Regions from separate parts of the Sphingomonas faeni genome, predicted to be linked through region 3. Evidence: predicted binding sites of a transcription regulator. Region 3 holds the regulator's gene; each other region holds the start of a gene.
What was found. The regulator LexA, encoded in region 3, represses DNA repair genes until DNA is damaged. The targets are predictions, from matches to a motif close to GTTCCNCNCTTGTTCT.
Positions count from the first base shown of each region.

Region 1: the regulator LexA is predicted to act here: its motif matches at 5,513-5,528, upstream of radA (DNA repair protein RadA).
Region 2: the regulator LexA is predicted to act here: its motif matches at 3,758-3,773, upstream of QFZ54_RS15765 (DUF5131 family protein).

Region 1 covers NZ_JAUSZF010000001.1:477,934-487,474, forward strand. The annotation lists gene QFZ54_RS02255 (TonB-dependent receptor domain-containing protein) at 1-511, shown strand, start outside; tRNA gene QFZ54_RS02260 (tRNA-Thr) at 686-761, opposite strand; gene QFZ54_RS02265 (hypothetical protein) at 803-1,675, opposite strand; gene QFZ54_RS02270 (replication-associated recombination protein A) at 1,668-2,987, opposite strand; gene QFZ54_RS02275 (PadR family transcriptional regulator) at 3,287-3,871, shown strand; gene QFZ54_RS02280 (DUF2218 domain-containing protein) at 3,868-4,158, shown strand; gene QFZ54_RS02285 (glycosyltransferase family 4 protein) at 4,288-5,439, opposite strand; gene radA (DNA repair protein RadA) at 5,543-6,913, shown strand; gene QFZ54_RS02295 (hypothetical protein) at 7,381-7,713, shown strand; gene QFZ54_RS02300 (YkgJ family cysteine cluster protein) at 7,762-8,322, shown strand; gene QFZ54_RS02305 (CvpA family protein) at 8,379-8,945, shown strand; gene QFZ54_RS02310 (iron-sulfur cluster assembly scaffold protein) at 8,942-9,373, shown strand; gene QFZ54_RS02315 (cation:proton antiporter domain-containing protein) at 9,373-9,541, shown strand, end outside.
Region 2 covers NZ_JAUSZF010000001.1:3,394,325-3,403,865, forward strand. The annotation lists gene QFZ54_RS15740 (alkaline phosphatase D family protein) at 1-517, shown strand, start outside; gene QFZ54_RS15745 (hypothetical protein) at 947-1,387, opposite strand; gene QFZ54_RS15750 (hypothetical protein) at 1,496-1,639, opposite strand; gene QFZ54_RS15755 (hypothetical protein) at 2,015-2,554, shown strand; partial or broken gene QFZ54_RS15760 (transposase) at 2,765-3,664, opposite strand; gene QFZ54_RS15765 (DUF5131 family protein) at 3,786-4,517, shown strand; gene tcmP (three-Cys-motif partner protein TcmP) at 4,514-5,704, shown strand; gene QFZ54_RS15775 (SDR family NAD(P)-dependent oxidoreductase) at 6,355-7,131, opposite strand; gene QFZ54_RS15780 (FAD binding domain-containing protein) at 7,542-8,675, opposite strand; gene QFZ54_RS15785 (DsbA family oxidoreductase) at 8,654-9,352, opposite strand.
Region 3 covers NZ_JAUSZF010000001.1:1,428,921-1,438,461, reverse strand. The annotation lists gene QFZ54_RS06610 (citrate synthase) at 1-514, opposite strand, end outside; gene gltX (glutamate--tRNA ligase) at 540-1,970, opposite strand; gene QFZ54_RS06600 (ComEC/Rec2 family competence protein) at 2,010-4,241, shown strand; gene lexA (transcriptional repressor LexA) at 4,232-4,906, opposite strand; gene QFZ54_RS06590 (molybdopterin molybdotransferase MoeA) at 4,975-6,156, opposite strand; gene QFZ54_RS06585 (energy transducer TonB) at 6,670-7,407, shown strand; gene moaC (cyclic pyranopterin monophosphate synthase MoaC) at 7,500-7,967, opposite strand; gene trpC (indole-3-glycerol phosphate synthase TrpC) at 7,964-8,740, opposite strand; gene trpD (anthranilate phosphoribosyltransferase) at 8,742-9,541, opposite strand, start outside.

The DNA.
Region 1 (9,541 bases), 950 kb from region 3:
GCTCGACCTTGCCGGCGCCGGCAAGATCGACTGGAACTTCAACGGGTCGCTGGCGACCTTCGCCGGTGGCCAGGACTCGCCGGTCCAGCCGGAGCGCAACTGCGCGGGCTACTACGGCAACGGTTGCGGTCAGCTGCTCCCGAAATGGTCGCACGGCCTGCGCGCGACCTACACGACGGTCGACCGCGGCTTCAGCGCTTCGTTCAACTGGCGTTACGTCGGTTCGCTGACCAACGCGGACAATTCGGGTGATCCGGCGATCGGTGGCACGCCGGAGCGGGAGCGGACCAGCTACTACCGGGTTTCGCCGAAGAGCTACTTCGACCTCGCGCTCAACTTCGCGATCGACAAGCAGTTCTCGTTGCGCCTGATCGCCAACAACCTGCTCGACAAGAGCGCGCCGATCGTTCCGGACTCGTACAACGTCGCCCTCGCGCGCACGAACACGATCCCGCAGCGCTACGACTCGCTGGGCCGCAACCTCGCGGTCGGTGCGACCGTTCGGTTCTGATGCTTGCGTGACACGGCGCGTGTCGATCGACACGCGCCATGGGCGTCGAATGAAGATCCCCCGTGCCTCCGGGCGCGGGGGATTTTTCGTGCCTGTCGATATTGGCGTTACGGCATGGACACCGAGGCGCTCGGCTACGCGCGGTAGCGGTCGTGCTGCGTCATGTATCGGAAATGGTGCCGGTTGCAGGAATCGAACCCGCGACATCCAGTTTACAAAACTGGCGCTCTACCAACTGAGCTAAACCGGCCCTTGCGTCGGGCGCTGCCCGGTGCGTCGCGCCCCAATGCTTCAAGAAACGCCGAAGGTCCAGCCCTCGGTTCGGGCAATATGCGGTGTCATTGCCTGCGGGCGCCAGAGTTCGGCGCGATCGGCGTTTGCACGCAGCCAGGCGGCGGTGAGTATCGCGTCGGTGGCATGATCGTCGTAGCGGGCGAGCGGCCGGTGCGGTTGGCTGCCGAGGTTCGCGAGCGCCGTATCAAGCGAGACCGCGTCGCGCATCTTGCTGAGGCCCTTGCGGATGCCGGCGGCGCGGGCGGCGATCGTGGTGTAGATTTCGACGATTGCTGGACCATGCGGTGGCAGCGGATCGAATGGCCAGACGGGCAAGCGGCCGGCGAGGCGGTGCAGTACGCGCATGCCGGTGAGGCTCGACTTGCCGACCTGCGCCGCACCGACGAGGTTGAAGCAGCTCGTCGGCGACAGGCCCATTGTGCGCTGGCCGTGTTCGCAGACGCGCATGCGGCCTGCGCCGCCGGGGAACAGGTCGCCGCAATCGCGATGCTGGCGGAAATGACGACGGATTTCCGGGTCGGTCAGCAGGCTGGAGACGGCGAGATGCGGATCGGCGGCTGAGGCATCGTCGACCATCTTCCATAGCGCACGGGCGTCGAGCGGACTGTCGGGCGCGCCGGGGAAGTACCCGTCCTGGTCTACGAACGGGAAGGCGGGGGAGAGGTCGAGCCCGATCAGCGTCGACGTATCCTGACAGAGCAACCAGTCCAGGACGTCGTCGCGCGACCATGCGCTGGCGCCTGGCGGGGCGACCAAAGTCGGCGCGGCGTCGCCCGTCGCACAAACCGCGACCGCTATGCCCTTGTGACGATGCCCCTGCGCGCCGGACCAATCGATCGCCGCAAACCGCGAAAACCGTGGTTCAGCCATTCTTCTCGGCGCGCAGGCCGTCCCAATAGGCGAGCCGCTCGGACAGCCGCTTTTCGAAGCCGCGTTCGGTCGGTGTGTAGAATGTCTGCGGGGTCATCTCTTCTGGCCAATAGTCCGAGCCGGAGAACGCATCCTCCGCATCGTGATCGTACGCGTAACCCTTGCCGTAGCCGATATCGCGCATGAGCTTGGTCGGCGCGTTGCGGATCGATGCGGGTGGCATCAGCGACCCCGTCTCGCGCGCCGATTTCCACGCCGCCTTCTGCGCCTGATAGACCGCGTTCGATTTGGGCGCCGTGGCGAGATACAGGCAGGCCTGCGCGATCGCGAGTTCACCTTCGGGGCTGCCGAGAAAGTCGTAGGTGTCCTTGGCGGCGATGCACTGGACCAGCGCCTGCGGGTCGGCGAGGCCGATATCCTCGACCGCCGCCCGCGTCAGGCGACGAAGCAGGAACAGCGGTTCCTCGCCCGCCGTCAGCATCCGCGCGAGATAATAGAGCGCAGCCTGTGGATCGCTCCCGCGGATCGATTTGTGGAGCGCGGAGATGAGGTTGTAATGCCCCTCGCGATCCTTGTCGTACACCGCGACGCGGCGTTGCAGGAAGTTCGAGAGACCTGCGGGATCGAGTGGTTCGGGCATGTTCACCGAGAACAGCGTCTCAGCCTGGTTAAGCAGGAAGCGGCCGTCGCCATTGGCGCTGGCGATCAGCGCGTCCTTGGCAGGCGGGGTGAGGGGCAGGGGGCGCTCCATCTCCGTCTCGGCCCGGTCGAGCAGCAGTTCGAGCGCACCGCGGCCGAGGCGTTCGAGGATCAAAACCTGCGCGCGGCTGAGCAGTGCGGCGTTGAGTTCGAACGACGGGTTCTCGGTGGTCGCGCCAACGAGCGTGACGGTACCGTCCTCGACATAGGGCAGGAAACCGTCCTGCTGCGCGCGGTTGAAGCGGTGGATCTCGTCCACGAACAATAAGGTGCGCTTGCCGATCTTGGCGTGCTCGCGCGCTTCGGCGAACGATTTCTTGAGGTCCGCGACGCCGGAGAACACCGCCGAGATCGCGACGAACCGCAGGTCGACCGCGTCGGCGAGCAACCGCGCGATCGTGGTCTTGCCGGTGCCGGGCGGGCCCCAGAGGATGATCGAGGACAAACGTCCCGCGGACACCATCCTGCCGATCGCGCCTTCGGGGCCGGTGATGTGATCCTGCCCGACCACCTCGTCCAGCGTGCGCGGGCGCAGGCGGTCGGCGAGCGGCGCGTTTTCGGGGTGCGTTTCGGTGGGGGCGGCGGGTTCGAAGCCCGCGAAGAGGTCGGCCATGCTTGGAAGATAGGGGCGGGGGGCCGGTTTGCCCATCCATCCGCACTCCACGCGCGCTCGTCATTCTCCCACGCCTCATAATCGTGTCGTCACCCTGAACCAGCCGTCATCCCCGCCCAGGCGGGGATCCATACTGGCTGACGGCAATGCCAGTTTGCTCGGTCCGAGGGTCTGGGTTCCCGCCTCCGCGGGGATGACGGACTCAAGCAGGCGGATGTTTTCGCGCCCGCCCCCTTGACCCCGAAACAGTCTGCGATATATCGGCACCTACGAACGAAGATATATCGGAGAACACTCAAATGCGTTTTGGTATGGGATATGGAGCCTGGACCGGCGGCCCGCGCGCCGACGGTGAAGGCCGCGGCCGGGGAAGCCACGAAGGTCATGGTCGCCACGGCCATCGCGGCGGCCCCGGTGGTCGGCGGCGGCTGTTCGACGGCGGCGAATTGAAGCTCGTCATGCTGAAGCTGATCGCGGATGCGCCGCGCCACGGCTACGACTTGATCCGCGAGATCGAGGGGCTCACGGGCGGTGGCTATGCGCCGAGCCCGGGCGTCGTCTACCCGACGCTCAGCATGCTCGACGAAATGGGGATGATCGAGGAGCAGCAGTCGGAAGGCGCGAAGAAGCGCTTTGCGGCGAGCGACGAGGGGCGAGCGCACCTGGCCGAGAACGCGGCCGTGGTGGACGGTTTGTTTGCGCGGTTGGCCGCAGTCGGGGCGGAGTCCGAGCGGACCGATGGTGCGCCGATTCGGCGGGCGATGGGCAATCTTCGGCAGGTGCTCCAGCACCGGCTGATGAGCGAAGACGTCAACGAGGACACGCTGCACGACGTCGCAGCGCTGCTCGACGAGGCCGCGCAGAAGATCGAGCGCCTCAAATGAGCGTCTCGGTCGCACGCGTGCCGACGCATTCGGCCAGCAAGTATCTCCAGCAACTGGCGAAGCACTGGAGCCACAAGATGGAGGTCACCTCCTCGGAGGAAGAGGGCCGCATCGCCTTCCCGAACGGCGCGGTGCTGGAGATGCGTGCCGACAGCGAAACGCTCGACGTCGCGCTGACGGTGCCGGAGGGCGAGGACGTCGACCGGATGCGCGGGGTGGTATCGAGCCACCTCGACCGGTTTGCGTTTCGCGAGGCGCCGCTGACGTTCGATTGGGCGACCGTCTGAGGCACAACCTGCTCCCCTCCCTGAAAGGGAGGGGCTGGGGGTGGGTAGGCCGGTCTGAGCCACCAAGCCTCGAATTCGCGGAACCCGACCCACCCCCAACCCCTCCCTTCCAGGGGGGAGCAACGTGAGCTACGCTCCCCGCCGCGTCATCACCTCTAGATACGTGTCCAGCACGGTCTGGTTGATCGTATCCCACAGATACCCGGCCGCCTTGTCGTGCCCGGCCCAGCCCATCGTCTCGCGCAGCCCCGGCTCAAAAACGATCCGCCCGATCGCGTCAGCATATCCGGAGATGTCGGTCGGCGGTACCAGAAACCCGGTCACCCCGTCGTCGACTAGCCCGACCGCGCCAGACGCGCGCGCCGCGACGACAGGAACGCCTGCCGCCATCGCCTCCAGTGTCACGTTGCCGAACGTCTCGGTAACGCTCGGGTTGAAGAACACATCCATCGACGCGACGGCGCGACCGAGATCGTCACCCGACTGGAACCCGGCGAACACCGCGCCGGGCACGCGGGCGGCGAACCAGTCGCGCGCGGGGCCTTCGCCGATCACCAGCACCTTGTGCGGCACGCCACGCTGCTCCAACTCCCGGATCACGTCGGCGAAGACGTCGAGACCCTTCTCCTTCACCAGCCGCCCTAGAAACCCGACCGCGACTTCGCCATCGGCAATCCCGCGCGCGCGTCGCCACGCCAGGTCGCGACGCGTCGGCGTGAAGCGATCGTGGTTCACACCGCGTGACCAGATCGCGGTCGGCGTCGTCACGCCCCAGTCGCGGACGATCTCCGCCATGCCGCGCCCCGGCACCAGCACTTCGTCGACGCGGTTGTAGAAGCGCGTCAGGATCTTCACCATGATCGGTTCGAAGAACGCCATCTTGTAATAGCGGAAATACGTCTCGAAGCGCGTGTGCAACGACGCGACCGTGGCGATGCCGTTGCGCCGGCCATAACTGATCGCGCGATGGCCGAGGAAATCGGGCGCCGACACATGGACGATGTTCGGTGCGAACGCATCAAGATCGCGCCGGATCGCCGCAGGAAGCCCACGCGCCATCTTGTATTCACCTCGCCCCGCCGGCAGCGGCAGCGACGGCACCGCGACCAGATCGCCGGTCGGCGGGAAGGCCGGCTTGGCGTTGGTCGGCGAATAGACACGCACCGTCACGCCCTTCGACAGCAGATGACCGACGAGCAGATTCAACGCCTGGTTTGCGCCATCGCGAACGTAATTATAGTTGCCGCTGAACAGGGCGATGCGCAGGTCGGTGGCGTGCATCGTCGCGCGGATAACGCGGTGTGCCGTCAAGCGCCACTGAATCTGTAACATAGCCCGGCGGGCTGCCATTGATGTTCCCGTATCGTTCTCGTACATCGGGCGCATGGCGAAACCCCAGAAACGTTACGTGTGTCAGTCCTGCGGATCGGTTTCGCACCGCTGGGCGGGGCAGTGCGCCGATTGCAACGAGTGGAACACGATGGTCGAGGAGGCGAACACCGCCGCTACGCCGTTCCATTCGAAGCATAATCTCCAGACAGGGGGGCGTGCGATCCAGCTCGTCGGGCTCGATGCGGAGATCAAGCTGCCCGACCGGATGGCCACCGGCATCGCCGAACTCGATCGGGCGCTGGGCGGCGGTTTCGTCGAGGGTTCGGCGACGCTGATCGGCGGCGATCCCGGGATCGGCAAGTCGACCTTGTTGTTGCAGGCGGCGGCGAAGATGGCACTGGCGGGGCAGTCGGTCGCGTACGTCTCCGGGGAGGAAGCAGCGGACCAAGTTCGTTTGCGTGCGCGAAGGCTTGGCCTCGGCAACGCGCCGGTCCAGTTGGCGGCGGCGACCTCGACGCGAGACATCCTGACGACGTTGCAGACGAAGCCGCCGGCAATGCTGGTGATCGATTCGATCCAGACGATGCACTCCGACCTGATCGAGGGTGCGCCGGGGACGGTCAGCCAGGTGCGGGCGTCGGCGCAGGAGCTGATCCGTTTCGCCAAGGAGCGCGGCACGGCGGTAGTGCTGGTCGGGCACGTGACGAAGGACGGCTCGATCGCCGGACCGCGCGTGCTGGAGCACATGGTCGACACGGTGCTGTCGTTCGAAGGCGAGCGCAGTCACCAGTACCGAATCCTTCGCGCGATCAAGAACCGCTTCGGCGGGACGGACGAGATCGGCGTGTTCTCGATGCAAACCGAAGGACTGGCGGAGGTCGGCAACCCCTCCTCGCTGTTCCTGACGCACCGCGACGATGCGATGACCGGGGCGACGGTGTTTCCGGCGCTGGAGGGGACGCGGCCGGTGCTGGTCGAGATCCAGGCGTTGACCGTGCGATTGGCGTCGGGCGCGACGCCACGGCGCGCAGTGGTCGGCTGGGATTCGGGAAGGCTCGCGATGATCCTCGCGGTGCTGGAAGCGCGGTGCGGGCTGAGCTTTTCCAACGCCGAAGTGTATCTCAACATCGCGGGCGGCTACCGCGTCCAGGACCCCGCGGCGGACCTCGCGGTGGCGGCGGCGTTGATCTCGGCGATGTCGGAGCGGCCGGTACCGGTCGACGCGGTCGCGTTCGGCGAGGTTGCGCTGTCGGGCGAGATTCGTCCGGTAGCGCATGGCCCGCTGCGGTTGAAGGAGGCGAGCAAGCTCGGCTTCGAACGTGCTTTGGTGCCGGCGTCTATGACCGGGGAGAAGAGCGGGATGAAACTCTCGGGGTTCAAGACGCTGGCGTCGTTCGTCGATCACATGATGGGGCGTGGGTAGGCGGGGGCGTCGGCGGCGGCGGCGCGGGATTGGTATTCTTGGAGCGGGTACCCTCTCCTATGGGCAAAGCGTGTTTCCCCGCGAAGGCGGGGATCCAGACTGGGCTCCCGCCTTCGCGGGAGAACAGGGGGGCGGTCGTGACTGTGTTGAGCTTCGGGCACATTTCCGATCCGAATAGATGCGTTCCAAACCAGCGTACCGCATCATCGCGGACGTGATTGGCAAGGATACGAAAAGAAAAGCACTTCCCCGGCGGAGGCCGGGGCCCAATTGGGGGACGTTGCTGGCGACCGCTGCGCTTAATTACCACGACCTTTCCAACTGGGCCCCGGCCTCCGCCGGGGTGGAGCATTAGGGGTGGTGCACTGACTGCGTTCGTCAGGCACCGGTCGATCATGCACACAACGGCATCCCAGTCGGCAAATCCGCGAGAACCCGAACGCATGGCCTCTCGCGACAGCTATGCTATGGCCACCCGCATGGCGAACACGCGAAGCAATACCGGTACCGTCGAGGTCGACGGCACCCGATACGACTGGCACCTCCAGCGCGAGCCGCAGCACACGGATGCCGATGGCTGGAAGGGCATGACGATCTCGCTGTTGCAGGACGATGCCAAACGCGAAGCCCTGCTCGAGTTCCCCGCGCCGAAACGCCTGTTGAAGGGCTTGCCGCGCGGACGGCTCCAGATCGACGACGCGACGATTTCCCGCGGGGTGCGGGCAGCGTTGGCCGCGGGTTGGGAGCCGATGTCGCGGGGCAAGCCGATGGTCTTCACGGTGGATTCCGAAGGGAATTGAACCGTGGATCGGCGTGAAACCCCGACCCCGACGGACGCGCGCACGCGGATGCAGCCCCACACCGATCTGGAAACCACGCTGCTGGGGCCGATCCTGCCAGATCGGGAGTGCGGGGATTGCACCGCGTGCTGCACCGAACTGACGGTAGATACGCCCGAGTTCGCCAAACCCGCGGGAACGCCGTGCGTCCATCTGTCCGGCCAGGGGTGCGGAATCCACGCAATCCGGCCGCGCATCTGCCGAACTTGGTTCTGTGCCTGGCGACGGGTAGCGAGCCTGCCTGACGAAGCACGGCCCGATCGGTCCGGGCTGCTCGTCTCGCTCAATTTCGTCAGCCAACCGCAGAATTGCCTGGAAGGCGTCTCGATCAACGTCCGCGTGCTCGCTGGCAGCGACGCGATCGCGAACGGCATGGCGGCGACCGTATTGGACAGCGTGTGCGACCAGTTGGTCCCGGTCTGGTTCAGCGACGGGTCGAAGAAAATGCTGATGCATCCCGATAGCGACGTCGCTCGCTTCGTTCTCTCGGGCGACCCCGCCCCCGCGCATCTGCAGGACGAAGTCGCCGCATGGCGCGAACGCTACGGTGTTTTCGGGGCGAACGGCTAAGCCCTGGTTTCGGCATGCACTAGCGGTTCGCCGCCCGCGTCCCTATTCCAGAGCGCATGAACCTCACTGCCCTAGACATCGTCGTCCTGATCGCCGTCGCCGGCTCCGCGGTGCTGGGGCTCGTGCGCGGGTTCGTGACCGAGGTGCTGTCGATGTTCGCCTGGGTGGCGATGGTCGCTATGTTGAAGCTGTTCCACATCCCGCTCGCCGCCGCGCTGTCGTCGGTGGTCGGCACCGTCGGCGGCGCCGCGGTGCTCGCCTTCGCGATCATCACCGGCGTCACCTATATCGGCGGGCGGCTGGTCGCCAACGCGATCGGCGCGCGGACGCGGACCTCGATCCTGGGCCCGGTCGATCGTGCGCTCGGGTTCGGGTTCGGCGCGCTGAAGGGGCTGATCCTCGCCAGTCTCGTCTTCCTGCTCGCGACGCTCGTCATCGACACGATGGGCGGCGGAGCCTCGCGCCGGCCCGGCTGGATGACGACATCGCGCACCTACCCGCTGCTCAACGCGACCAGCGCGAGCATCGCCGATTTCGTCGACCGCCGCCGTCGCGGCAAACCCGTCTTCGGCGCCAATACACCGCCTTCCTCTTCCGATAATGCAAGCGAGCCGAAGCCATGAGCGCGCCCCTCTACAATGCCGATATCCTGCGCCTTGCCGCGACGATCCCGCACCACGAACGCCTGCCCGAGCCGATGGCGACCGCGGAGAAACGCTCGCCGATTTGCGGCAGTCGCGTCACAATCGACGTCGCGGTCGATGATGAGGGGCGCGTCAGCGAGGTTGGCTTGCTGGTCCGCGCGTGTGCGCTCGGGCAGGCGTCGTCGTCGTTGTTGGCGTCCAACATCCTAGGCCGCACGCCCGCCGAACTCGCCGCCACCCGCGATGCGTTGACCGCGTGGCTTGCGCGCGAGGGCGATGCGCCCGATTGGCCGGGAATGGACATCTTCACCCCCGCGCTCGACTACACCGCGCGCCACCCCTCGATCCGGCTCGCGTTCGAAGCCGCGGCCGAGGCTGCCGACACCGCTGCAAAGGCGAAAGTCTGATGGCTGAGGGCACGGCACCGTCGCTGCTTCGCGACGGCGTCGTACTGCTCGGTTTCGGACTGATGTTCGTGCTGTTGTTCCGGCGGCTCGGGCTCGGCGCAACACTCGGGTATCTGGTCGCAGGCGCGGTCGTTGGGCCGCATGTGCTCGGGCTGGTTGGCGATGCCG
Region 2 (9,541 bases), 2.0 Mb from region 3:
GCTCGATCGCTCCAAGGCACGCTGGAACCTGATCGCGCAACAGGTCTGCCTGATGAACCTCGGCTATCACAAGGCGGGGCAGCCCGAGCAGCTGGTCTCGATGGATCAATGGTCGGGCTATATGAACAGCCGCCGCCGCCTGCTCGCACACATCGACGCGCATTGCCCGGGCAACGTCATGACCGTCAGTGGCGACGCGCACCGTCATTATGCCGGCGACCTGATCCAGGATCACGGCAACGGCAAGATCATCAGCAGTGAATATCTCGCGACTTCGATCAGCTCAGGGGCGGACGGAGTAGGCGAGAACGACGACTACACCCGTTCGTCCCGCGCGGAAAATTCGCACCTCAAGGCTCTGACTGACCGGCGTGGCTATGTCTTATGCGACGTCGGACGCGATCTATGGCGCGGCGACCTGAAGGTCCTGGACACGATCGCAACGCGGAACGGCACGCTCTCGACCCACGCCAGCTTCGTTACCGAGCGCGGCAAGCCGGGGCTGCAAAGCGCCTGACCGGGGCTCAGGATCAGGAAACGAAGTCCACTCGTATGTCGAGTGGACTTCGTTCTCGACGCTCGAGCCGCTCCACCTGCGTTCCATCTCTTGACGCTCGAACATCCAGATTGAGCGGGGTCGTCATCGAGTAGGACGGTGTTTTTGCGACACCGTCCTAATGACCCGGCGCTTGCCGAAGCGGGCAGCGGCGTAGCGGGCCACCTCGATACCATCGCGCGTCAGGCCTTCCAGGGTGAGGGCTTCGTCCTCTCCCGGCTTGCTGGCCGCATAGGTCTTGCCCGAACCCCGCTGGTCCCACTGGATGACGGTGAAGTTCTTCGTCCACGAACCGAACAGATTGCGTGCGAAGGGGGTATTCGGATTGCCGGGACCGCCATGAGCGATCAGGACGACCGGATTACTGCAATTCCGTCCCTCAGCCGTAACCTATTGCAGGATCCCGCCGATCCGAACCAAGCCGGCTTCATCGACGGAATGCCCCGACACTGCACAGGCATGGGCCGGTTCCGCGCGGGCAGGCATTGCCGCAACCGTCATCGACGCGGTTATGAGACGGCATGCAATCCAAACGCCGCGGTGCCATCGCGTGTCAAACGCATAGCTACTAATCGTGCCCGTACCGGTATCTAGGACGCTGTAGGCTGAGATATCGTTGCTCGCCACGAACGGCACGGCGCTGGTGGCCCCGGCAAGCTCCACCATCGGCTGGCGCAGCGTTGACGTGACCATCAAGCGATCGTGCGGATCACCTTCGCGCGGATAATCGTCTTGGTTCCAGGTTGCGCTGGTGACGCTCGTCAGTGTGGCATGGCGGCGACTGAGAGACGCTGGAGCGCTCCCGCTTGATAGGAGCATAAACGTGTCCAACTCGAGCGACCTTAGCACTCTTGTTCGTAACGAAGCGCGCGCGCGCGAACAGGCCGAATCCAGTAGCAATGTTTCAGCTCACATTGCGCATCTTGCTCGTGCTGCCGGCTATGCCAAAATGATCGAGGCTTTGAAGCAATGATGGACGGCGAAACAACCGGTCAGCACCTCGAACGTCTGATTGCGATCATCGGTGAGGCTTAGGCCGTCGCGGATGACGGAGAGCAGCCGTTGGTAGGTGCGCACCTTCATAGTCGCCTTCGAACGGCGATCGCGTTGCGCGCTATTCCGGATAGTTTGTCCTAGTCCTTTGATAGCAGCAAACGGAGTACCCTGACGGCAGCAGCAGACGGCATCGCCTACCGGCAGAACTTACCATCCTCGACCTTTAATCCCGTAAATAAACGGCTAGAGGGACATCAGCACCGCGGCTCGATGGCTGTAAACGCGCACGGTATGTGGCGGCCTTCCGATCGCGCTGATTGTCGTCGTGACCAGCCCCGCCATTCTCACCGAGGATCCTATTTCGAGAATCGAAGTTAACCCGGGCCCCGTCGCAAAAGGGGTCCCTTTTGCAACGTCAAGACGCCCAATAGCGGACGACACGATGGTGTGCGACAAAGGGGGATGAAGCTATGGCACACCCTTGTTTTCACCATTGCTTTGGCAGCTTGCGCTGGACGCAATACGCCAATCAACGCTGATTTTTCTGTTCCGACATCACCCGAGATCGCTCGTAGTCTCGCACTGAGGGATCGTTACAACGCTCCAAAGCACATCGGCGGAACCACCATCTTCGTTGACAGTGTTGCGGTCCATCACGTCCATGCCGAAGCTAGTACGGTTGTCTGGAAGGATGAGACGGGCAAGTGGCAATGGAGCCGAGTAAGTGAAATTGGGCCGGGGGGGCTTCTTCAGATCGAGCGACATATAGAGTCAAATCAGGAACGGCCTTTGACTGCCATGGAATCGAAAACTCTTGATCGGCTAATCGCCAATCCTCGACTTTACAGCGGAAAAACGCGAACGAGCGACCCCAACGGCGTTGGCGCCGCGGGCCACGTCATGAGCATCGTGACGCCGTTCGGACGCACAACCCTATCGTGGGACGGTCGCTTAAAGGGCGTCAGCGGGCAAATTGCCGACATCGTTCTCGGTAAGGGCTGAACGACCACTTTCTCCCATCCAGACATACGATGATGCATAAATCAAAGAGACTGTGTGGAAAGTCGTGAACAGCGCGGTCGGTGTCAGCGATTTACGATCTCGAGCGGTTCGAGAACCAAATAAGCCCGAAGGTGGCGTTGAGGGCCTTGAGGCGGCGAGAGACGGCTGTTGGAGGTCAGGTCTTGCGTTCGAGGCGCGAGAAGGCCGGTTTCACGCTCTTACTGCGGCGATCAGGCCCGGGACACCGACCAGAGTGATGGCCCGTCTGATATTATAGGCGAGCGCGGTCAGGCTGAACTCGCCGCGAACGTTCTCGAACCGGCGCATCAGGAACGCTCCCTGACCCATCCACTGTTTGATGGTGCCGAAGGGGTGCTCGACGCTGTTTCGCCGGTGGTCCAGCATCTCGGGCCTGGCCGCCAACCGCGCCGCCATGCGGTCGAGAACGGCCTCGTTCTCCAGACGCGAGACGCGGCGGAATGACCGAGTACAGCGCGATCTCAGCGCGCACGCCTTGCAGGCATCGCGGTTGGCATAGTCGACCTTCACATTGTCGCGTGACTTGCCCCTGTAGCGCGGCAAGAGCGCTGCCCCGGCTGGGCAAACAAAGACGTCCCGGTCAGGCTCGTAGCGGAACACGTCCTTGCCGAAGAAGCCCTCGCGCACGGCGGGACCGCGGATTGGCTTTGGCACATAAGCCGTAACCCCGGCCGCCTCGCAGGCCTCGATATCCTCGATCTTAAAGTAGCCCCGGTCGGCGACGGCCTCGATCCGCTCGACGCCAAGGGCTTCCATTGCCGCTGTCGCGGTTTGCGCGAGCAGGCCGAGGTCGAGGACCTGGTTGCTCACCGCCTGCTCGGCGATCAGCTTGTGCTTCACGTCGACGGCGAGCTGGATGTTGTAGCCGACCCCCACTTTGGTCATGCGCGCCATCGCGCGGGCGTCCGGATCGGTCAGCGAGATCTGGTCGGCGCCGGTGCGATCCAGTTCGGCGAGCATCTCCTTGTGACGATCGCGCCTGCCCTGAGTGGCGGCGATCTTCCCGGCCAGTTCGCCATCGCCATTGCCGGAACCGCCGCCCGGCGTGCGGCCTTCGTCGGCATCGCCCTCGTAGCCGGGTGCGAAGGAAAACCAGCCCTCCGGGGCCGGCTCGGTCATCTTCGCTGCAGCGTTTCGTTGCTCTCTAGAGAGACCTGTGACACTGTTCGACTTCTGTTCTTAGGGAGTGAATATGGCGGACGGCAGCGCCATCGAATGGACGGATGCAACGTGGAACCCGGTAACGGGCTGCACTCGCATCACCGCGGGATGCGACAACTGCTATGCCTTGCGCTTTTCGGAAAGGTTTCGGGGGGTACCAGGCCACCCATTCGAAAACGGTTTCGACCTGACCTTGCGACCTGAGCGTATCTCTCAGCCGCTTTCGTGGCGCCGCTCGAGAATGATATTCGTCAACTCGATGAGCGACCTGTTTCATAAGCAGGTTCCGCGGCAATTTATCGATCAGGTGTTCGATACAATGGAGAGCGCGAACTGGCACGTCTTTCAGGTCTTAACTAAACGTAGCTCGCTAATGCGCGACTATCTAGCGGAGCGTTACTCCCGAAGTGGCGCTCCGAAGCACATTTGGTTCGGAGTGTCTGTTGAGGAAGCGCAGGCTAAGTCTCGTATCGATCATCTCCGGGCAGCGCCTGCCGGCGTCCGATTCTTATCGATCGAACCGTTGATTGGCTCGGTTGGTACCATCGACCTAGCGGGCATCCACTGGGTCATTGTTGGCGGTGAGAGCGGACCAGGTGCGAGACCCATGGCTGCAGAATGGGTCCGCGACATAAGACGTCAATGCGGTGAGCAGAACGTCGCATTCTTCTTCAAGCAGTGGGGCGGATTTAGACCGAAGTCCAACGGACGATCGCTTGATGGTCGTGAGTGGAACGAGATGCCGAAATTGGTTGCTGCGTGACGCTAACTGTTGCGCCAGTAGTTCCGCCAGAATACCTTGGGCGTGAACAGGCCTACATTAAGCACCATTTTCTTCGTCAGTATCTCGGCCGCCTCGTTCATAAGATTGGAAGTTTCGCGGATAAGGTCGTCTACGTAGATGGCTTTTCGGGTCCGTGGATGAGCGGTACAGAAAACTACGCCGACACGTCGTTCGGTATTGCATTAAAGGCTCTCACCGACGCTCAAGAATCCTGGCGGGACATGCCGGTTCGAGCACGCCACATTGAAATGTCTGCTCATTTGGTCGAACTGGATGCGGTTGCGTTTGATCAGTTGCGATCGATTGGGCCGCACTATCCCGCTGTTCACGTTACACCCTACAATGACAAATTTCTCGACGTCGTTGTCGACATTAAGAACGCTATTCCCGCGGGTGCTTTCAGTTTCGTGCTAGTCGATCCGAAGGGGTTCGCGCTGGATATGGCAAAACTTAGGCCATTGCTGGCGCGCGATCGCAGTGAAGTCGTCTTCAATTTCATGTTCGATTTTGCCAACCGGTTCACGAACCTTCCACAGCTTCAGGCGACGTTTGACCGCCTGTTCGTAGGCGTAGACTGGCGCAACGAGCTGGACCGTCTGGAAGAAGATCCTTCCACAACGCCAGAGCAACGGAAACAGGCCTTTCTTCGATGGTTCAAACAAGCAGTGAAGAACGTCGCAGGATTCCGCTATGTCGCCGACGTGGAAATTCAGTATCCAGGTAAAAATCGGACGTTTTACTATCTTGTTTACGGGACACGTAAACCTGCCGGTATGGAAGTGTTTCGTGACTGCCAGATCAAGTCCCTGGAGGAACAGGCTGCGGTTGCGGGTCGCATGCAACTTCAGATGGAAAATGCGAGCCCCCAAGGCTCTTTGTTCGGGCCGCCTCAGCCTACGCGGGATCTCCGTTTAGAGACGGCGTTGGAACGTGAACGTAACGCGGCGCGTAGCATGATGATTAACATGCTATCCGCGAGCGAGACTGGCATGCTGTGGGAGAACGTCTGGCCTCGAGTTCTATCAGAACACGTTATCAGTAAATCAGTATTGGGGCGTATGGCAGGCGATCTGCGCAAAGCCGCAATTATAGAGATACCCGCTTGGAGCAGCGAAAGGAAAAAAGTGCCCGACGACGGTTATCGACTCCACCGGTCTGAACGATAATATATCTCGGCTGCAGAACCGGAGGGTAGCTCAGCCTTAGATATCAGCGCTAATTGCCACGGTTCTGTCAGCGATAAATGGCACGTTGCGGAGCGGCGCGGGGTTCTCGAAAAGGAAGGTCTGGTGAGCAAGGGAGGCTGCGAGGGCCTCTTTCCGGAAACGCCGGAAAACCTTCGTCGTCGTTTTCTCAAAACCCGTTCCCAATATAGCTTTCTCACGAACTGTAATTTAGATGGAGTTGTGAGACTGGCGGCGCGCCGAAAGACCGGCGGAGGTGGTGGGCGTAAGTCCGTCCTGACGCCTCGCAAGCGGGACATGGCGGTCAAATTGCTCGCTGCCGGCGGATCGGCCGCAGGAGGTGGCAGGCGATCGGCGTGTCCGCTTCGACCTTCTACCGCTATTTTCCCGCTGGCGGCCGGGTCGCGCCGACTGACGACAAATCGCGCGGTCAGGATGCCGCCACATAGCGTGCGCGTCTACACGGTGGCACGTGGCTGCTAATGCAACTTTCTCGAAACTTGTTCCCGATTGCAGTCGCCTAAAATGAACGAATGTCGATGGCGTAACGGGGCGGTCCCGCGGAAAACCTCTGGTTTTCCGCGGGACCGCCTGACCTACCGAACGCGGTAGAATGAGGGCGTAGTGCAGACCTAAAGCGTCTCGATAACGCCGCCATCGACGCGGACCGACGCACCAGTCGTCGCGGAAGCGTGGGGAGATGCGAGATAGACGACCATGTTCGCCACCTCCTCCACGGTTGCGGCTCGCCGTATGATCGAGCTCGATCGATGAGACGTGACGAAGTCCGCAGCAACGTCTTCGATGGGACGACCGCTGCTCGCCCGCTCGCCTTCCAGCATCGCTGCAACCCCCTCTGACAGGGTCGGACCCGGCAGGACCGAATTCACAGTCACCCCGGTCCCGGCCATCCGCTTTGCAAGACCGCGCGCGAGCGCGACGTCTGCGGTCTTGGTCACGCCGTAGTGGATCATTTCCACAGGTATGTTGAAGGCCGATTCCGAAGCGAGAAGAAGGAAACGGCCCCAACCTTTGGCTTCCATCCCCGGCAGATAGGCGCGGGCCAACCGAACGCCCGGCATCACATTGATCTGCCAGTGCCGTTCCCACACCGCGTCGTCGGTATCGAAGAAGTCGGCGGGCTGGAAGATGCCGAGGTTGCTGACGACGATGTCCGCTTCCGGCTCCGCCGCGACAAGTGCATCGTGACCTTCGATCGTGCCTAGATCGGCTGCAACGCCCCGCGCGGATCCGCCGATGCGTTCCACCGCGGCATCGACCTTGGCCGAGGCTCGCCCGTTGACGACGACGGTGGCGCCAGCGTTCGCCAATCCCGTCGCGATGGCGAAGCCGATGCCTTCGGTGGAGCCGGTTACGATGGCGGTCTTGCCGGTCAGATCAATGTTCAACGCGTTTCCTCCTGTGGTCACCTTCGCTTCGAAGGGACGTTTTCGTGGTCGATGTCATCGTGCACTCCGTTCGGAAGGCATGCTGGCTGTTCTTGATGACATGCTTCCCGGGATCTCTCTACGTGTGCAGAGCGTCTCGCCCGCAGCAGCTTCTCCAGCAGGTATGATACCCGCGGCCCGTGGTCCGACCTGATGGACCGCCGGGTGCACGCCTGGCAAACCGCAGTGCCAAGTACGCCGAGCAGCGGTACCCCGTGCGCGTTTTACGAAGCGGGCGGACAACCGTCGGTTCCTCCGGGCAGGACCGGCACAACTGACGTACCTCTTGGCAAGCGGATGCGGAGCAGAGCCGGGGGACTGTTCCGCGTCTTCCGCGAGGCAGGTATCCGATCCCGCGCCCCGATCGTCGGCTACAGTCGAGCCCACTGGCGACCTAGCTGAATGCCATAGCGGAGCAGTTCCCGGCCGTAGGCCATCTGCTGACGCTCGAAGGATTCAAGTGCACGATCGATGTCCGCACCTGCGTTCCGCAACGCCTCGGCAATGGTAAGCGCGTCGCGAGCGGCCTTCGCCGCTCCACCAGCGGTGTGCGGACGGACGACGAAGGCAGCGTCACCGATCAGCACCGTCCGACCAACGACTGTTCTCGGGACTCCGAGATCGACGATCGTCTGAAGGAACGGATCGGGTGCAGCCGCGACGAGGCGGGCGAACAGAGGATGGAGTTCTTGAAACGCGCTCCGACGGAGTTCAGCCACGGCGTCGTCCCTGGCCATGCCCCGCCTGAGTGAGGAGCGGCGTTGGTTGCCGTCGCGGGTGACGAGGAGTTCGTCACGTTCCTTGACTGTCGCTCCGACGTACCAGACCCAGTTGAGGCGACGTTGCCCAGCCTGCGTCGACATCTCGTCCCCTGGAATGAAATAGGCCAGAGCATGGCCGCCGGACCGGGATTCGCTGAAGGTAAAGACGTCGTCGAAGGCTGCAACCAGGTCCGGGGACATGTCGCGCTCCAGAACGGTCCCGCGCCAGGCGACATAGCCCGCGTAATCAGCCTCCAGTTCGGGGAAGAGTTCGCGTCTCGTGGGAGACTGCGCGCCGTCCGCGGCGATAAGGAGGTCGGCGTGGAACGGACCGGAGCCTTCGATGGTCACCCCTCGATCCAACCTTGCGGGATCGAGCAGTCCATCGACCGGCGCGCCACGGTGATACCGGTTCCCGGGAAAGCTCGAGAGCAGGGTGCCATGTACGGCATCCCAAGAGGTGAACTGCTGCGGCATGCGCTGCAGGGCCCCTACGGCCCCGTCGAAACCCAAGTAGCGCCGCCCCGAGCAATGCGTCATGGGCAGGACCGCGCCATCGCCTTGCAGGAGCGCGAGGAGTTCGGGTTGGACTACGAGGCCGGCTCCGGTCGAGCGCAGCGGTCCGGCATCGCGTTCGAACACGTGCACGTCCACGCCCGCCCGGTGAAGCGCCACGCCCGCACCCAGTCCGGCGACCGATCCTCCCGCTACTGCGACCCGGATCACTGCTGGCTCCCCGACCATGCGGCCTGCTCTGTGTCGGCTGTCTTTTCAAAGGCGGAACGAAGCGTCCGGACCATTTCCTCCGCGGGCTGAGCCCCGCTGAACAGGTAATGTCCGTCGAGAAGGAACGTCGGAACGCCGCTGACGCCTGACTGTCGCGCTTCGTTGTCCTCCTGCTGGGTCAGTTCCCAAAGCTCGGCGCTGACGGACGCCCCGAAATCGAAACCCACCTGAAGAGCGATGTCACACAGCACATGGGGGTGGCCCACATCCCGACCTTCGACGAAATAGGCGGTGAACAGGGCCTCGACGGCGGCATTCTGCAACATCAATCCCCCGGCGCGGCGTGCGTCCGCGATCATGACGTGCGATGCAAGCGTGTTCGGGGTCCGTTCGATCAGGTCGTACCGGAACGCGATGCCGCTTCGTGCGCCGATCTCCACCATCTGGGCGTCCAACGAGTCGCTCTTGGCCGTTCCGAACTTGGCAGCGCGATATATCCTCCGATCGGAACCTTCGTCCGGCATGTCAGGATTCAGCTGGAATGGACGCCATTCCACTTCGAATTCGAGTCCTTCACGCTTCAGCACCGATAGCGCAGTGTCCAACCGACGCTTACCTACGAAACACCAAGGGCAGATCGTATCGGAAATGACCGTGATCAATCCCGTTCGCGGCGTCGAAGTCGATGTGAGCATGGCCTGCCTGGTCCTCCGTTGAAGAAAGCTGCTTGATGCTTCTTCGCCGAGCTGAAAATCATACGTTTGGGTTAGTCGCCCGTCGATTTGCCCTGTTGTCCGTCGGCCTGCGACTCGAGAGCCTGCCGGCACGCGCGCAGCGCTCGGCATGAACCGATACGTCCATGACCTTCGTTCCTTTCTCGAACG
Region 3 (9,541 bases):
CGATCGTCGGCATCTTGGCGATCAGGCGATGCGACGCGATCACGCGCTGCGCAGGATCATGGATGTCGGTCGAATCGTGATAGAAGGCCGACAGCGCGCCGACGACGCCGCACAGGATCGCCATCGGATGCGCGTCGCGGCGGAAGCCACGGAAGAACTGCGCGAGCTGCTCGTGGACCATCGTGTGGCGCGTGATCGTGTTCGAGAAGTTCGCCAGCTCGTCCGCGCTCGGCAGTTCGCCGTTCAGGAGCAGATAGGCGACTTCCATGAAGTTCGACTGCTCGGCCAGTTCACCGATCGTGTAGCCACGGTGCAGCAGCGTGCCTGCGTCACCATCGATATAGGTCAGCTTCGACTGGCACGACGCCGTCGAGGTGAAGCCTGGATCATAAGTGAAATTGTCCGTCTGTGCGTACAGCTTGCGGATATCGATGACGTCGGGCCCGACCGTTCCGGACATCACCGGATAATCGAAATCCTTGCCATCGACCTTGAGGGTTGCGGTCTCGCTCATGCTTGTATCCTTCCTCGAAATCTTATCAGCTAGCCATTCGGTCGGCGATCCGACCGAGGCTCTCGTCGCGCCCGAGCAGGTCGAGCACATCGAATATTCCCGGTGACGTCTTGCGTCCCGTCAGCGCGGCGCGAAGCGGCTGTGCGACCTGACCGAGTTTGACCCCTCGGGCTTCGGCCACGCGCCGTACCGCGCCTTCGAGCGCTTCCGTATCCCACTTGTCGAGCGCGTCAAGTTCAGCATGCGCATTCGCCAAAATCGCACTCGCTTCACCCTGCAAAAGGCTCGACGCGGCGTCATCCATCGCCAAAGGACGCTGGCTGAACAGGAAATTCGATCCTTCGGCCAGCTCGTTCAGGTTTGCGGCACGTGGCTTCAGGACCGGCATCGCGCGAGTCAGAAGCGCCAATCCGCCGTCCGGCAGACCGTGACCGAGCCGGTCGGCGGCAAGCTGCGCCAGCCGCGCATCGTCGGCCTCGCGGATATAATGGCCATTGAGATTCTCTAGCTTCTTGAGATCAAAGCGCGAGGGCGACTTGCCGACGCCCGACAGGTCGAACCACTCGACCGCCTGCTCGCGGCTGATGATTTCGTCGTCGCCGTGCCCCCAGCCGAGCCGGAGCAGGTAATTGTCGAACGCTTCGGGCAGAATGCCCATCTCGTCGCGATAGGCCTCGATACCGACGGCACCGTGACGCTTCGACAACTTGGCGCCGTCGGGACCGTGGATCAGCGGGATATGCGCGTAGATCGGCTCGGGCCAGCCCATCGCGCGGTAGATCGGCAACTGGCGGAACGCGTTGTTGAGGTGATCGTCGCCGCGGATGACGTGCGTGACGCCCATGTCGTGATCGTCGACGACGACCGCGAGCATGTACGTCGGCGTACCGTCGGAGCGGAGCAGGACGAGGTCGTCGATCTCTTCGTTCTTGACCGTAACGGCGCCTTGCACGCGATCCTCGATCGTGACGGCACCTTCCTGCGGCGCGCGCAGGCGGACGACATGCGGAAGATCGGGGGCCTCGCTCGCCGGACGATCGCGCCACGGGCTGCGAATGCGGAGCGGCTTCTTTGCGGCCTGTGCCTCGGCACGCATCGCGGCGATCTCGTCGTTGGTCATGTAGCAGCGATAGGCATGCCCGTTCGCCAGCATCTCGTGCGCGACCTGCGCGTGGCGCTCGGCCCCGGCGAACTGCATGACGACGTCGCCGTCCCAGTCTAGCCCGAGCCAGCGCATCCCGTCGATGATCGCGTCGATCGCCGGCTGGGTCGAGCGGACCCGGTCGGTATCCTCGATCCGCAACAGGAACTTACCCCCGTTCGCCTTTGCGAACAGCCAGTTGAACAGCGCGGTGCGCGCGCCGCCGAGATGCAGGAACCCCGTCGGCGACGGAGCGAAACGGGTAACCACGGGTGCGGCCGAATTGGCGGTGCCCGTATCAGATATTGCGCCCAACCGCGGGTGCTCCCAGACTGATGAAACAATGGAGAAACGATGGCCATAACAGCCGTCGCCGCCCCTAGCATGCGTCCTTGGCGGCGACAAATGGGCGTGCCGCGATGGGGGGCTGTCGTTGGGCTTGCCGTGGTCGGGCTGGCCGTGGAACGCTGGCTGGAGGCAGAGCGCGACCAACTGGTGCTGTGGCTGCCGGTAATGCTCGGCGGCGGGATCGCGCTGTGGTTTGCGTTACCGGACCCGGCAGCGTGGTGCGTCGCGGTGCTGCTGTTGGTCGCAGGCGGGTTGGCATGTCTGGCCGTGGGGCAGGGCGGTCGTGCGGCGCGGGCGCTGGCGATCGGGTTGCTGACGGCGGCGCTGGGGCTCGGGTTGATCTGGGCGCGGTCGGAATGGGTGGCGCGGCCGGTTCTGGGCGGTCCGACGATCGCGCGTTTCTCGGCGAAGGTTGAGGCGATCGAGCCGTTGGTGGCGCGGAAGCTGGTGCGGCTGACGGTATTGCCGGTTGGGAAGGGGGTGGAGACCGGCGGGCAGCCAATATCCTTGCCGTACCGCGTCCGCGTCAATCTGGCGGAAGCGGATGCGCCGAACCTGCTGGGGACGGGGGCGGTCATCCAGTTGCGGGCGCGGCTGATGCCACCGCCGCTCCCCGCGGTGCCGGGCGCGTACGACTTCGCGCGCGTCGCGTGGTTCGGCGGGATCGGCGCGACCGGGCGCGGCTTCGCACCGGTGGTCGTGACTAGGTCAAGCGAATCAGGCGCTGGCATCCGTGTCGCGCTGTCGCACCATATTGTATCGCGGCTGGATGGCAGCGCGGGCGGTATCGCGGCCGCGCTTGCGACCGGCGACGTCGGCGCGATCAGCGAAGAGGATTCGGAGGCGATGCGCCGGGCAGGTCTCGCGCATTTGCTGTCGGTGAGCGGACTGCACATTACCGCGGCGGTGGCGGCGACGATGCTGATCGTGTTGCGTCTGCTGGCGCTCAGTCCGTGGCTGGCTTTGCACGCGCGACTGCCGTTGATCGCCGCGTTGGCCGGGGCGGCGGCGGCGATCGGTTATACCTTGCTGACCGGGAGCCAGGTGCCGACGATCCGTTCGTGCGTCGCGGCGCTGCTCGTGCTGGCGGCGCTGGCGATGGGACGCGAGGCGATGACGTTGCGGCTCGTCGCGGCGGGGGCGGCGTGCGTCATGCTGGTGTTGCCGGAATCGGCGGCCGGGCCTAGCTTCCAACTGTCGTTCGCGGCGATCACCGCCATCATGGCCCTGCACGAACATCCGGTGATCCGCGCATTCTTCGGGCCACATGACGAGGGGCGAGGACGCAAGCTGGCACGCGGCGTCGCGTCGCTGTTGCTGACGGGGCTGCTGGTCGAATTCGCGCTGATGCCGATCGCGGTCTATCATTTCCACAAGGCCGGGCTGTACGGGGCGTTCGCCAACATCGTCGCGATTCCGTTGACGACGTTCGTCGTGATGCCGTTGGAAGCGCTCGCGTTGCTGCTCGACGCCGGCGGTCTTGGCGCGCCGATCTGGTGGCTGGTGCAGCGCTCGCTCGATGCGCTTTTGTGGCTTGCACATATCGTCGCTGGCGCCCCCGGTTCGGTGCGGTCCTTGCCGGCGATGCCGACGGCGGCGTTTGCGCTGATGGTCGTTGGAGGGATTTGGATTGCATTGTGGCGGACGCGGTTGCGGCAACTGGGGCTGCTGCCGCTGGTGGCCGGAGCGATCTGGGCGTTGACAACACCGGCGCCTGACGTTCTCGTTACGGGTGACGGTCGTCATGTTGCGGTGCGGACGGCGGCGGGGTTGGCTATGCTGCGTGATCGGGCTGGGGACTATACGCGGGACATGCTCGCCGAGAATGGCGGGGTGGACGGCGAGCCGCTGTTGCTTGCGGATCAGCCCGACGCTCGATGCAGTCGTGATCTTTGCGTCACCGATATCGCCGCTCGGGGAAGGATGTGGCGGATCCTCGCGACCCGCAGCGCCTATATGGTCCCAATCGCCGAACTGATCGCCGCCTGTCGCAGCGCTGACGTCGTGGTCAGCGAACGCGGTCTGCCGAAACGTTGTGTGCCGCGGTGGCTAAAGCTGGACCGCCGTGTTCTGCGACGGACGGGCGGGGTCGCGCTGACTTTGGGGACGGGGACGGTCGTGACGATCCTCGAGGCGGGCGATCGCCACCCCTGGCGCGATCCGCCCGTTCTTGAGCGTGCCGCGCGCTCGTTCAGTTCGCGGCACGCTCGGCTCCGCGATGGAGCGGTTCAGTCGTAGCGGCGGAGGATGCCGGAGAGTTTGCCCTGCACGCGGACTTGCGCGGGGGCGTAGCGTTGGGGGTCGTAGGCGCGGTTGGCCGGGTCGAGGCGGACCATCGCGCCTTCGCGGCGGAAGTATTTCAGCGTGGCTTCGCTGTCTTCGATCAGCGCGACGACGATCTCGCCATCGCGGGCGGTCTCGGTGCGGCGGATTAGGGCGTAGTCGCCGTCCAGGATACCGGCTTCGACCATCGAGTCCCCGGAGACTTCCAGCGCATAGTGTTCGCCGGTGCCGAGAAGCGCGGCGGGGACGGCTAGCATCGTGCTGCCTTCGAACGCCTCGATCGGGACGCCGGCGGCGATGCGGCCGTGGAGGGGGATCTCGATGACGTCGTTGGCCGGTTGCGGCGTTGCGGCGGTGGGGGCCGCCTTGACGTTCGACGCCTTCGACGGCGCCTTTTTCTCCGCCCGCTCGGGCATGCGCAGCACTTCGAGTGCGCGTGCGCGGTTCGGCAGGCGGCGGATGAAGTTGCGCTCCTCGAGCGCGCTGATCAGACGGTGGACGCCCGACTTCGACTTGAGGTCGAGCGCGTCCTTCATCTCCTCGAACGACGGCGATACGCCGGTTTCGTTGAGGCGATCGTTGATGAAGCAGACGAGTTCGTGCTGCTTGCGCGTGAGCATGGCGGTTCTCCGTCCGGAACAGACTGGGAACTTCTATGGAACATAATTAACGCCGTCAAGCGTCCGTATCACGCGATAACGAGGATTTCCGCCGATTCGCCTTCGTATGCCACCGGCGCGTTGCCGGCGCGGACGATCAGGCAGGTCGAGCGGGCCAGCGTGAGGAGCATCGAGCTGTCCTGGATCGTCGAGGCATAGGCCTTGCCGTCGCGGAGTTCGGCGCGGAGATAGTCGGTCCGAGCATTGTTGGCGGGGAGGTCTTCGCCGAGCAGCGCGTGGGTCGACTGAGGGAGCGGGTCGCGCGCGCCGGCCATGTGCGCCACGACCGGCTTCACGAACAGCGTGGCGGTGACGAACGCGGAGACCGGGTTGCCGGGGAGGCCGAGCACCATCATCTCGCCGATCCGGCCGGCCATCATCGGCTTGCCGGGGCGCAGGGCAATCCGCCAGAAATCTATCGTGCCGCCGGCCGCCTCGATTGCGGGGCGGACCAGGTCGTGATCGCCGACCGACGCACCGCCGGTGGTGACGAGCAGGTCGGCCTGCACGCTGGCGAACGCCTCGCGCAGGATTTCGAGATTGTCGGGCAGGATGCCGAGGTCGATGATGTCGACGGGCATGTCGGCGAGCATTGCCGCCAGCATGATGCCGTTCGATTCGGGGAGTGCGACGCCGTCGGTCGTCGAGCCGGGGGGGACGAGTTCGTCTCCGGTGGCGGCGACGGCGACGCGGACGCGGCGGTTGACGGTGAGGCTGCCATGGCCGCCGGTCGCGGCGACCGCGATGCGCGCGGGGCTGAGGCGGTCGCCGGCGGCGATCAGGCGGGTGCCGGTCGTGAAGTCGAGGCCTTTGCGGCGGGTGTTGCGGCCGAATGTCTCCGGGCCTTCGCCGGCGAGGATCAGGGTTTCGCCGTCCCGTTCGGCCTCTTCCTGGACCATGACGGTGTCGGCGCCTTCGGGCATCGCTGCGCCGGTGAAGATTCGCGTGGCTTCTCCGGGGGCGACTTTGCCGATGAAGGGGCGGCCGGCGGCGCTTTCGCCGATGACTTTCCAGGGGCCGGGGAGGTCTTCAAAGCGGATCGCGTAGCCGTCCATCGCCGAGAGGTCGGCGGCCGGCTGCGTGCGGCGGGCGAGGATGTCCTCCGCGGCCCAGCGGCCGGCGGCTTCGCGTAACGCCACGGCCTCACTGCCGACGCGGGGGGCCATGGCGAAGAGGCGGGTCTGGGCTTCGGCGACGGGGACTAGGGTCATGCGTAAGACTCTGTTTTCGGGCGTTTCTGAAAAGTGAAGTATAGGAAGTATAGACGCTGGGAGCAGTTTGGCGGTTTGTGCCTTGGGGCGGTTTCGTATGGGGGAAGCGCAGGGTGCGTGGGTATGTTCCGCGCTTTGCCATGGGTCTGGTGTGTAGGACAGGTGTTGTTGGGTTAGTGGGGTGTGGGTTGCGGATTGATTGGGGCGCTTTGAGCTGACGGGTATCGTACGTTAGTTACCTCCTCCTTGTTCTCCCGCGAAGGCGGGAGCCCAGGCTGGGTCCCCGCCTTCGCGGGGAAACAAGTGTTGGGCGGACGTCGCTCGTTATTGCGTCGGCTTTCCCAACTGGGCCCCGGCCTTCGCCGGGGTGGTATTTTTATTTGGGTGGGCGGCGCGCTTCTTCTGCGATGACGGGTGTGGGTTGGTCGCGATCGGGTCTTCTGGGGGCTTGGCCAGTGCGCGTTCATGGCGCGCGGGGCTTTGTTTGGGGGAAAGAGACACCAGATCAGTATGATGACACGCTATACGCCTCGGGCGAAAGACAGGATCGGGGCGGCGGTGGGTGCGGTGCTGCTGCCGGGGATGCTTGGTTATGCGCTGCTGTCGGGGCTGGTGGTGACGATGCCGGGAGCGGTGACCGATGCGTTGAAGGTGTTCGATGCGGCGCCGCCTCCGCCACCGCCGCCCGAGGAGAAGGTCAGGCCTCGGCCGTCGCCTAGCCGTAAGCCCGAGGGGGCTGCGTCGCCGTCTAACCTGAAGTCGAAGGCTACCGAGGTGGTGGCGCCGCCGCAGATCGTGCCGATCGTCGTGCCGCCGCCTGTCGTGGTGGCGGAGAAGGCTGGGGTGGGTGCGGAGGCGACTTCGGGGGCTTCGAACGTTCGCGGGCCGGGGACCGGGAGTGGCGGGATCGGTAATGGGACCGGCAGCGGCGGGTATGGAGACGGCGACGGCGGCGGCGGTGAGGAAACACCGCCGGAGTGGCGCAGCGGGCGGTTGAGGGACTCGGATTATCCGCGCGAGGCCGCAGAGACGGGGATCCGGGGGCGGGTGTTCGTGCGGTATTTGGTCCAGACCAATGGGCGGGTGTCGCGGTGCCGGGTGACGCGGTCTAGCGGGAGCCGGGTGCTGGATGACCTGACGTGCCGGTTGATCGAACAGCGGTTTCGGTATGACCCTTCGCTGGATGCGGCGGGGCGGCCGGTGGAGTCTACGATCGTGGAGAGCCACGACTGGTCTATGGATGGGGATTGAGGGGCCATAGCCGAGCGCGTTCTGTTTGGCTTGCCCTCACCCTCGCCGCCTTTGGCGTCTTTCCCTCTCCCCTTTGGGGAGAGGGTTCCTCGTTAGGCGGTCCAGTTTCCGGATTTGCCGCCGGATTTCGCGCGGACGCGGATGTCTGAGAGGACCATTGTTTTGTCGATGGCCTTGGCCATGTCGTAGATCGTGAGGAGCGTGACCGTTGCGGCAGTGAGCGCTTCCATTTCGACGCCGGTCTTGCCTTCGGTCGAGGCGGTGGCGGTGGCGGTTACGCCGGTTTCGTCGACGACTAGGTCGATCTCGACCTTTGTCAGCGGGAGCGGGTGGCATAGCGGGATCAGGTCGCTGGTGCGCTTGGCGGCCATGATGCCGGCGACGCGGGCTACCGCCAGGACGTCGCCCTTCTTCGCGGTGCCGGCGCCGATTGCCGTGGCGGCTTCGGTGGACATGGTGATGCGGCCGGAGGCGACGGCCTCGCGGGCGGTGACCGCCTTGCCGCCGACGTCGACCATTCTTGCCGCGCCGGCTTCGTCGATGTGGGTGAGGCCGGTCATCCGACGAGAGCGCGCGTTGCGGCTTCGATGTCGTCCTGGCGCATGAGCGCTTCGCCGATCAGGAAGCAGTGGATGTCGTGCTCGGCCATCGCGTCGAGTTCTGCGCGGGTTGTGAGGCCGCTTTCGGCGACGAAGGTGCAGTCCTTGGGCGCCTTGCCGACGAGATCGTAGGTGCGCTGGAAGTCGACGGTGAAGTCGCGCAGGTCGCGGTTGTTGACGCCGATCAGGCGCGACTTGAGCCGTAGCGCGCGCTCCATTTCATGCGCGTCGTGGACCTCGACCAGCACGTCCATCCCGCATTCGAGCGCGGACGCCTCGATCTCGGCCATCTGGATGTCGTCGAGCGCGGCGACGATGATCAGGATGCAGTCGGCGCCGATCGCGCGCGCCTCGGTCGACTGCCACGGGTCGACCATGAAATCCTTGCGCAGGACCGGGATCGAGACTGCGTCGCGGGCGGCGGTCAGATACGCGTCTGAGCCCTGGAACCACTTTTCGTCGGTCAGCACCGACAGGCACGCGGCACCGCCGGCTTCGTACGCGCGGGCGTGCGCGACGGGGTCGAAGTCGGCGCGGATCAGGCCCTTCGAGGGGCTGGCCTTCTTGACCTCGGCGACCAGTGCGTAGCCGGTCTTTGCATCGAGTGCGGCGCGGAAGCCGCGTGGCTTCGACATCCGGGCGATGCCGGCGTCGATATCGGCTAGCGAGGTCGTGGCTTTCCGCGCAGCGACTTCGGCGCGCTTGGTCTCGAGGATACGGTCGAGCATGGTCATGTCAGTAGGCGATCCAGCGGGCGAGCAGCGCGTCGGCGCTGCCGGTGTCGAGGGCGGCGGCGGCTTGCGCGGCGCCTTCGACGAGAGTGGGGACGGTGCCGGCGACCATCAAGGCGGCGGCGGCGTTGAGCAGGACGGCGTCGCGGTAGGGTCCCGCCTCGCCCTTGAGCAGGCGGCGGAGCGCGTCGGCGTTGTGGGCCGCGTCGCCGCCGCGGATATCGGTGGTGGCGTGGCGGGTGAGGCCGGCGTCTTCGGGCGTGATCCTTGCGGGGAGCGCGACGCTGCCGACCGAGGCGACGATGCTGGGGCCGGCGCCCGACAGTTCGTCGAGGCCTTCTTCGCCCGAGACGACGAGTGCGGCTTCGGTGCCGAGTTGTTCGAGCGCGTCGGCGTAGAGCGCGACGTAATCGGGGCGGGCGATGCCGATCAGCTGGCGGGTAGTGCCGGCCGGGTTGGCGAGCGGGCCCATCAGGTTGAAGATCGTGCGACGGCCGATGCGCTGACGGATCGGGGTGATGCGCTTCATCGCCGGGTGGTGGTTGGCGGCGAACAGGAAGGCGATGCCGATCTCGTTGAGGCTCGCCTCCGCGGTGGCGCCGGCGCGGTCCATGTCGAGTCCGAGCACTTCCAGCGTGTCGGCGGCGCCGGCTTTGCTGGAGGCGGCGCGGTTGCCGTGCTTGGCGACGGGCACGCCGGTCGCGGCGACGACGAGCGCGACGGCGGTCGAGACGTTCAAGGTGTGGTGGCCGTCGCCGCCGGTGCCGCAGACGTCGATCGCGCCGGCGGGGGCGTCGATCGGGA